Regions from separate parts of the Sphingomonas sp. SORGH_AS_0879 genome, predicted to be linked through region 1. Evidence: riboswitches for the same ligand, from Rfam matches in the RefSeq annotation. Region 1 holds a riboswitch; the other holds the start of a gene.

Region 1 (4,836 bases):
AGACGATCACCGCGACCGCCGCGATCGCCGAGGCGAGAATGCCCGCGCGGATCGAGTCGGCGCCCAGGTCAGGACCGACGGTGCGTTCCTCGACGACCTTCAGGTCGATCGGCAGCTTGCCCGAACGCAGCGAGATGGCAAGCTGGTTGGCGGTATCGACGGTGAAGTTGCCGCTGATCTGGGCGCGACCGCCGAGGATCGGTTCGTTGATGTTGGGGGCCGACAGCACCTGGCCGTCGAGGATGATCGCGAAGGGCTTGCCGGTATTTTCCTGCGTGATCCGCGCGAACTTGCGGCCGCCCTGCGCGTCGAAGGTAATCGCCACCTGCGGCGCGTTGGTCTGCTGGTCGAAGGTCTGTTGCGCGTCGATCAACTGGTCGCCCGAGATGATGACGGGGCGCTTCACCGCGATCACCGGCGCGCCCAGCGGGTTGCCGGGATAGGGCAGGACTTGGCTGCCGGCGGGGGCATTGCCCTTGACCACTTCGACCGGGTTGGCGGTGGTGTCGACCAGCTTGAATTCCAGCTTGGCGGTCTTGCCGATCAGGTCTTTCAGCGCCTGCGGATTTTGCAGGCCGGGCACCTGCACCACGATGCGGTTGGAGCCTTGCTGGAGGATGGTGGGCTCCTTGGTGCCCAGCGCGTCGATGCGGCGACGCACGACCTCGGTCGCGGTCTTCATCGCGGTATCGACCGCCTGGGTCAGTCCGGCCTGGGTCGGCTTCAGGACGAAGCGCGAGGTGTCGACGACCTGAATATCCCATTCGCGCTGGCCGGTCATGCCCGCCCCGCCGCCGGTGATCGTCAGCAGCCGCTCGCGCGCCGCATCGACCTGGGACGGGTCGCGCAGCATGAAGCTGAGCTGGCCGCCACGGACCGAGATGTCACCGATGTCGATACGCGGATTGCCGCGCCGCATCTCGGCCGCGACCTGATCGCGCATCGTCTCCAGCCGGGTATTGGCGAGGTCGGCGGTGTCCGCCTCCAGCAGCAGATAGCTGCCGCCCGCCAGGTCGAGGCCCTTGTTGACGCGCGGATGGGGGATCGCCCCCCATTTGTCGGTCATGCTCTCGGGCAGGAAGCTCGGGATCGCCAGCAGGCACAGGGCCGCCAGCAGCGCGACGATGGAAGCGACCTTCCAGCGGGGGAAATCCAGCATCGGTGGATCAGTCGTTCGCGGGCTTGGCCGTGGGATCGACCACGTCGGTCAGCGTCGCCTTGACCACGCGGACGCGGACATTGGGGGCGATCTCGACCTCGACCAGCGTGTCCTCGACGCGGGTCACCTTGCCGACGATGCCGCCCGCCGTGGTGACCTGATCGCCCTTCTTGACCCCCTCGACCGCCGCTTGCAGCGTCTTCATCCGGCGCTGTTGCGGGCGGATCATCAGGAAATAGAAGACGACGAAGACGAGGAGCAGCGGCGCGAGGCTGAGGAACGAGGCGGCGCCGCTGGACGCGGCGGCCCCGGTGGTTGCCTGGGCGGTGAAGGGAATGAACATTCGGACCCGTCTATGCTGAATGGGCACGGGCACCGGCCGACCGATGACGATCGACAAGCCCCCATGTCGGATAGCCTGCCCGCTACCATCGCAGGCGGACAGGCGCAATGGAGAGCCGGATGTGGTGTCGGCACCATTGCAACATCAAGGCTTGCATCCCACGGAAAACCCGCCTAGAGGCCGCCGCTCGGTCGGGGCGTAGCGCAGCCTGGTAGCGCATCACACTGGGGGTGTGGGGGTCGCAGGTTCGAATCCTGTCGCCCCGACCAATCTTCTTCCTACATGGGCGGATGACGGCGGAGCGGGCGGAAGCCCGCTTTTTTCGTTGTGCTCTATCCTCCCCAAGCTTGCTTGGGGAGGGGAACCGCTCGGCGTCAGCCGAATGGTGGAGGGGCGGGGGCGAATGCCCCTCCACCACCGCTTCGCGGCGGTCCCCCTCCCCGCGCTCTCGCGCAGGGAGGAATGGGTTACCGCACCGTCATCCCGGCCGCCGCGATCTGCGACAGCAAATTCGCCCGCACCGCATCCGATACCGGAGGTAATGGCCGAGCCGCCTTGCCGTGGCGCAGGCGTTCGCGGTCCTTTTCGTCCGGCTCGACCCGCCGGACCCGCACCGCCGCCTTGCCCACCGCGCGCAGGCCCAGTTGCTCCGCCGCGCCGCGCGACAGGTCGATGATCCGCGACGATCCGGCGAACGGCCCGCGATCGTTGATCCGCACGATGATCCGCCGCCCGGTGTCCAGCGCCGTCACCTCGACATAGCTGGGCAGCGGCAAAGTGGTATGCGCCGCCGTCGCCCAGCCGGGGCGGAAGCGTTCGCCATTCGCGGTGCGCTTGCCCGATTCGCCGCCATACCAACTGGCATAGCCCAACATGTCATAGGTCGCGTCCTCGGCGGGGACATAGGTGACGCCGCGCACCGAATAGGGCTTGCCGATCCGCACCGGATAGTCGCTGACCGGCCGGTAGTTCCCGCCGGAGCAGGCCGCGACCAGACAGGCCGCCACCGGTGTCCATCGGCGCATCGCTTTCCTTATCATGGATGTCGATTAAGCCGCGCGCGCCGCCGGATAAAGCCGTTTGCGCCTCCATCCGCCGCAGACTATCCCCATGACGACCGGAACGGGCTTTCAGCCCAGACCGGTCTTTCGCGCCGGTGCCCTTCGGGGCTTGAAACGGGAATATGGTGCAAATCCATAGCTGTCCCTGCAACTGTAAGCGGTGAGCGAGCGATGCCGGTTCCTGCCAACGGGGAACAGCCACTGGAGCCATCCGGGAAGGCCGCATCGCCGACGCTTCGACCCGCAAGCCAGGAGACCTGCCGGTGCGAGTCGCTCTTGCCGCGATCCAGGGGATGGTCATGGCCAGGATATATTGTATCATGCGAGCGACGCCCATCGGCCGATACGAATCGGCCATCTTGCCCGGCGTGCGTCCGTGGGGCGGGATGGCGACCGCGATCGCGGAGTTCGGCCTTTGTCGCAATGACGCCAGGGGTATCACCCATGTCCGACCATCCTGCCGGAGCGCCCCGCGCCCGGTCGCCGCTGAAAAAGCGGGTCGCGCTGTTGATGGGCGCGCTGATTATCGTCAATATCGCCGTCTGGGGCTGGGCGCTGGGCGTGTTCGCGGGCAACAGCCTGATGCTGGGCACCGCCCTGCTCGCCTATAGCCTGGGGCTGCGCCACGCGGTCGATGCCGATCACATCGCCGCCATCGACAATGTCACCCGCAAGCTGATGCAGGATGGCCAGCGACCCATCGCGGTCGGCCTGTGGTTCGCGATCGGCCATTCCGCCATCGTACTGATCGCGGCGACCACGGTGGCGCTCGCCGCCAGCACGCTCGCCGATTTCGAGGCGTTCGGGCAGAGCGGCGGAACCATCGCCACCATCGTCTCGGCCAGTTTCCTGTTCGCCATCGCGATCATGAACCTCATCATCCTGCGCGACGTCTGGACCCGGTTCCGCCGGGTGGCGCGCGGCGAGCCGATGGCGGAGGCCGACGCCGACATGCTGTGTTTCCGGACAGGGGCCGCTGTCGCGGCTGTTCCGCCCGCTGTTCCGCCTGATCCGGCGAAGCTGGCATATGGCCCCGCTCGGCTTTCTGTTCGGGCTGGGCTTCGACACCGCGACCGAGGTGGCCATTCTGGGGCTTTCCGGGGCACATGCCGCCGATGGCGTGTCGCTGGCGACGATCCTGGTCTTCCCTGTGCTGTTCGCGGTCGGCATGGCGTTGATCGACACCGCCGACGGGCTGGTGATGCTGGGGGCCTATGAGTGGGCGTTCGTTCATCCGCTGCGCAAGCTCTACTATAATATGACGATCACGCTGGTTTCTGCCTTGGTGGCGCTGGTGATCGGGGGGATTCAGGCGACCGCCCTGCTGGCCGAGCGGTTCGGCTGGACGGCGGGGCCGTTCCGTTATGCGGGCGCGCTGTCCGAGCATTTCAACGTGCTGGGCTTTGCGATCGTCGGGCTGTTCGTTCTGTGCTGGGGCGCGAGTTTCCTCCTCTATCGCTGGCGCGGGTTCGCGGCGATGGAGGCGCGAATTGCCAAGCCCGGCGCGGCGGGATAAATGCCGCACATCGGGGGCGAAAGTCTCCGAAGATCGCGCCGGTGCCCGCAAGGGCTTCAAACGGGAATGGGGTGCAAATCCCCGGCTGTCCCTGCAACTGTAAGCGGTGAGCGAGCGATGCTGGTGCCCATTGAGGCACGGCCACTGGAGTGATCCGGGAAGGCGCATCCCCTTGCTTCGACCCGCGAGCCAGGAGACCTGCCGGCGTCATGGTCGCTCTTGCCTGGACCCAGGGGATGGTCGGGGCACGGTTCTCCGTCGGGGAGCGACGAAGCCATGCGGCCGGGGCCGCATCGGTCGCCGACAAGCGGGGCGGACGCATTCGACAGCGCCCGTTCGTCACCGCTCCGGCGATGGGTCCCGTCCGCGCTCGCTCGTCCGGCGCGTCGGAGAAACACTATGCGCGACCTTTCCAAGGTTCCCGTCACCATCGTCACCGGCTTTCTGGGCGCGGGCAAGACCACGCTTATCAGCCATCTGATCCGCAACGCGGGCGGCCGTCGCCTGGCGGTGGTGGTCAACGAGTTCGGCACGTTGGGCGTCGATGGCGACATCCTGCAAAGCTGCGCGATTCCCGACTGCCCGGCGGAGAATATCGTCGAACTGGCCAATGGCTGCATCTGCTGCACCGTCGCCGACGACTTCATCCCGACGGTCGAAAAGCTGCTGGCGATGGAGCCGCGCCCGGATCATATCCTGATCGAGACGTCGGGGCTGGCGCTGCCCAAGCCGCTGCTCAAGGCGTTCGACTGGCCCG
Region 2 (4,836 bases), 550 kb from region 1:
AGGGCGGGGTGAAGTGGAACGGCGTCTATCAGGCGGCCTGCGTGCTGTTCCTGTTTCCCGCGATCCTGATCCTGGGACGGCATTCGGACGGGGGCCGGGTGACGCAAGCGCTGTGCCGGGCGGCGGGGCGGCTCTCCTATCCGCTGTACATCATCCATTATCCGTTCGTGTATGTCTATATGAACTGGGTGGCGAGCGAGCGTGCGAGCAGCGGCATGACGGCGATGGTCGCGGTGTCGCTCTATCTGTTCACCATCGCCTTCGCCATGATCGCGCTTCGCGTCTGGGACAAGCCGATCCGCCGGTTTCTGGCGCGGAGGGGCGGCGTCGCGTAACGCCGCCCCCGATGCTCAATAGGTGTAGCGCAAGGTCGCGAACACCGTGCGCGGGCTGCCATAATAATTGCCGCGCGCGGTGGAGTTGATGCGGGCATAATAGGTCTTGTCGAACACATTGTTGACGTTGACCGACAGGCCCAGCCGCTGGTTCACCTCATAGCCCGCGCGCAGATCGACCACGGCATAGGCCCCCTGCCGGACGATGGTGGAGGGCACGAACGCCCCTTGCGCGTTGCGGGTCGCCGCCGCGCCGCCATAGGTCTCGCTGAACCAGGTCATCCCGCCGCCCAGGCTGGCCCCCTGGAGCACGCCGCCCTGCGGCTTGTAGTTGGTGAACAGCTTGACCATATGCTCGGGGATGATCGGGGTCAGGGTCAGCCCCTCGACCACCGGATTGATGTCGGAGAGATATTTGGTGCGGGTCAGGCTGTAGCCGCCATTGATCCGCCAGCCCGGCAGGATCTCGCCCGATGCCTCCGCCTCGATGCCGCGTGCGCGGACCTTGCCGAGCTGATAGACGATGAGCAGGTTGTCGGGGTCGTTGATCGTGCGGTTGCGCTGCGTGATCTGATAGGCCGCGGCGGACAGCAACAGGCGCTTGTCCATCAGGGCCAGTTTGGTCCCTGCCTCATATTGGTCGCCGACCAGCGGCTCGATCGGGCGTCCGTCGGGGCGCTGGCGGCCGCCCGAGCTGACCGGACTGAAGCTGTCGGCATAGCTGGCATAGACGTTCCAGTCGCCGGTCACGTCCCACACCGCGCCCGCATAGGGGGTGAAGCGGCCGTTGAAGCCATAGCGGGTCGGGGCCGGGATCGTGCCCGAGGCGACCAGCAGGGTACGGATCGTCGTGTCCCACCACGTCACGCGCCCGCCGCCGGTCAGGGTCAGGCCCGCGACCGGGCTGAGCCGCATCTGGCCGTAAATGCCATATTGCTCCACGTCGGTCGCGCTGCCGCCATAGACCTGGGTGACGAAGCGGTTGGTGCCCGGCACGCGATAGGGCGCCGAGGGGCCATAGGGGTTCAGCGCCGGTTCGGGCGGCGAGACGGGATCGAAGACGTTGATCGTCGCAAAGTTCGACAGGCGGGTATAATAGGAGGTGCCCGAGCTGGCCTGATAATCCCAACCCAGGATCAGCGTCTGGTCGCGGCCGAAAAGCGGAAAACTGCCGATCGCATTGAAGTCGAAGGCGCGGGTCTGTTGCTTGCTGTCGCCGCGATAGGCGATCTGGTTGGTGACGCCCTGATTGGCGGCGGTCACCGGCTGGCTGCCGATATAGCTGTAGATGTCGATGCGATCGACATCGGTATAGAGCCCGGTCGCGCGCAGCGTCCAGCGGTCGCTGACCCGGTGCGCCAGTTCGGCGAACCCGCTCCACGTCCTGGATTCGAACCGGTTCCAGTCCGCACCCAGATAGGTGGAGCGATCGACCGACAGCAGTCGCCCGTCGCTACCGTCGCTGCCGCCCGCATAGCCGGGCAGGCCCGACTGTATCGCGGGGCGGAAGCGGTCGTAATTGCCCCCGACCGTCAGGGTGGTGCGCTCGCCGATCTTGAGCGCGCCCGTGGCATAGGCGGCGACGCGGTTGCGGTGCGCGGTGTCGAAGAACTGGTCCTGATCCTGGCCCATGACCCCGAAGCGGAACCCCAGCCGCTCGCTGGCGGGGAGCGACGCGTCCAGCTCCAGCCGGACATTGTCGAAGCTGCCCAGCCCCGCCACCGCCTGCACCCGCGCGGTGTCGAGCGGACGCTTGCGGACCAGGTTGATGCTGCCCGCCGGATTGCCCGCGCCGCTGAACAGCCCTGCGGGACCGCGCAGCACCTCGACCCGGTCATAGAAGAACAGGTCGGGCACCACGGCGGGGAAGGCGAGGGCGAAGGTCGGGACGCCGTCGATCAGGTAATTGTTGATCGCGAAACCGCGCGAGAAATAGGACGGGTCCTCGCTGCCCACGCCGTTGACGGTGATGCCGTTGGTCGCGGTCAGCGCATCTTCCAGCGTGAACAGATTCTGCGCCTCGATCTGGTCGCGCTCGATCACCGTGACGGTGTTGGGAATGTCCTTGAGCGGGGTCACGGTCTTGCCGACCTCGCGGCCATAGCTTTTGCCAAGCACGACGATGTCGTTGCCGGTCTGGTCCCCCGCGCCATTGTCGGTCGACGGCGTGGCACGGTCCGCGACGATGGGCCGGGCCCCCTCGGCCAGCGCCGGTGCCGCCACCCCCGACAGAGCGAGCGCAAGCGTCTTCAATGCCGAACCAGCCAGCATGTTGTTCCCCAATCTTCTATTGATATGCAGTCGCAATAGTCATGAGGTGCGCGGGCGTAAACCCCCATCATGACAAAATCATCATCTTGGGGTCGGCGGGTCAGCGGCGGCGGCGCGTCTTTCCGCCGGAGGGGGCCATGTCTTCGGGCGGTTCGCCGGACTCGACCAGCTCGACGACCTCGAACGCATAGCCGAGCCAGCCCCGCTGGCGCATCGCCTCGGCCATGGCGGCATCGTTCGCCTTGGCGTCCTTGCGCGACTTGGCATGGCCCCAGAAGACTTCGGTACGACCACCGCCCAGATCGGCGACGATCCGCCAATAATGCGTGAAGGGCGCGGCGGTCGGGCCGATCGTCTTCACATAGCCATCGGCCATGGTCGCGGTCAGATAGCGGGTCTTGCGTGCCATCACGCCGCCATAGCGCGGTTCGGCGCCATGCTCATCACCCTTGACGCCGCTGCCGCCAGGCCCCTACCGATGCGACGCCGGAATAATCCGGCAATGATCGCGCCGGTTCTCCCGACAAGGGGGATTAAAAGGGAACGCGGTGAGGGCGGGCGACCGCCCGAATCCGGGGCTGTCCCTGCAACTGTAAGCGGTGAGCGGATACGCACGGGGCGGCGATGGCCGGTCCAGCCACTGGGGTGACCTGGGAAGGCGCGTATGCCGCGATGACCCGTGAGCCAGGAGACCTGCCGGCGTCAGGTCGCTCATGCCCGGTCCAGGGGATGGCCGAGGCTAAGGTCTTTTCCGACGAGCGACGCCAACGATGGCGGAGGCGCAATGGTTTGCCATGGCGAGTGCGGAAGAGCGTCCAGTACGCATGGCATCCGGCCGTTCGGAGACGAACGGAAAAGCCTCGGCTTGTTTGCGACGAGACGCTATGGGCAATTGTATGTTATATCATTACAGATTCGGAGCGGTCCATCTGGGCCTGTGGGGTGGCGCGGCGCTTGTCCTGGGGACGGGACCCGCCTGGGCGCAAAAGGTAGAGGGGCAGGGGGCGGATGCCACCGTGCTGGTCGTCGGCACACGCGATAAACAGGCGCTGGATACGCCCAATGCGACGGGCAGTCGGCTGGGCCTGACGCCGCTGGAGACGCCGGCCAGCATCGCTTCGGTCGACGGTGACACGATCCGTGCGCGGGGCGACCTGTCGATCGTCGAGGCGACCACGCGCGCGCCGGGCATCGCCAGCGTCGCCAATCCCGGCAATGGCGGCACCGCCTTGTCGGCGCGGGGATTTTCGGGGCAGGGATCGGTGCTGCAACTGATCGACGGGGTGCGGCTGTTCCCGGCGGCGGGGACGATCACCTTCCCGACCGACCCCTGGATGGTCGAGCGGATCGACGTGCTGAGCGGTCCCGCCTCGGTCCTTTATGGACAGGGCGCGCTGGGTGGTGCGGTCAATGTCGTGATGCGTAAGCCGACCGCGCAGACCCATGGCCAGGCCGAGATCGGCTATGGCGCACAGGACAATGTCCGCGCCGCCGCCGGGATCGGTGGACCGTTGGGGGAGACGCTGGGCTACCGCGTCGATGCCAGCTATCGCCGTTCGGACGGCTATGTCGATCGCGGGCATTCGGACAGCGTCGCCTTGTCGGGGACGCTGAAATGGACGCCCTCGCCGATGTTCGCGGTCACGGTGCGGGGCGATCATGGCGACCAGCGGCCGATCGGTTATTTCGGGACGCCGCTGATCGACGGGCGGCTCGACCTTCGGGTACGCGACCGCAACTATAATGTCGGTGATGGGCGGATGCGGTTCCGCGACGACCGCGCCTCGGTCCAGATCGATTGGACGCCGAGTGCGGTGATCAGCCTGTCCAACATCGCCTATTATCTGACCAGCGATCGCTTCTGGCGCAATCTGGAGACCTATTGCTGGGTCGCGGCGAGCGGCAGTTGCGCGGGCGGTTCGACGGGAACGCCCGGCACGATCCGGCGCAGCAGCAATTACGGCATCCGTCACGACCAGACCCAATGGGGCGATCAGGCGAGCGTGACGTGGCGGACCGGCCTCGCTCCCGGTATCGCCAACGCGCTGGTGGTGGGCGGGGAGGCCAATCTGGTCCGCTTCACCCATGAGAACGACTTCGGGTCGGACGCGCAAGTCGATGCGGTCGATCCCTTCGTCTTCGATCCCGGCCGCTTCCTCGATACGCAGGGGATCGCGCCCCGATACCGCACCCGCACGACCGCGCTGGCGGTCTTTGCCGAGGACCGGGT

Evidence for each region. A riboswitch is a leader RNA that binds a small molecule or an ion and turns the genes downstream of it on or off. The one in region 1 is predicted to bind cobalamin.
Region 2: linked by a shared signal. The riboswitch ahead of QE379_RS19490 (TonB-dependent siderophore receptor) and the one ahead of QE379_RS17095 (HoxN/HupN/NixA family nickel/cobalt transporter) in region 1 are both predicted to bind cobalamin.

The regions. Positions count from the first base shown of each region.
Region 1 is NZ_JAUTBJ010000002.1:3,655,704-3,660,539, reverse strand. Features, by position in the region: gene secD (protein translocase subunit SecD) at 1-1,159, opposite strand, end outside; gene yajC (preprotein translocase subunit YajC) at 1,167-1,502, opposite strand; tRNA gene QE379_RS17105 (tRNA-Pro) at 1,695-1,771, shown strand; gene QE379_RS17100 (septal ring lytic transglycosylase RlpA family protein) at 1,970-2,527, opposite strand; cobalamin riboswitch at 2,640-2,843, shown strand; partial or broken gene QE379_RS17095 (HoxN/HupN/NixA family nickel/cobalt transporter) at 3,008-4,079, shown strand; cobalamin riboswitch at 4,102-4,300, shown strand; gene cobW (cobalamin biosynthesis protein CobW) at 4,479-4,836, shown strand, end outside.
Region 2 is NZ_JAUTBJ010000002.1:4,205,145-4,209,980, reverse strand. Features, by position in the region: gene QE379_RS19505 (acyltransferase) at 1-335, shown strand, start outside; gene QE379_RS19500 (TonB-dependent siderophore receptor) at 351-2,588, opposite strand; gene QE379_RS19495 (hypothetical protein) at 2,707-3,015, opposite strand; cobalamin riboswitch at 3,102-3,322, shown strand; gene QE379_RS19490 (TonB-dependent siderophore receptor) at 3,503-4,836, shown strand, end outside.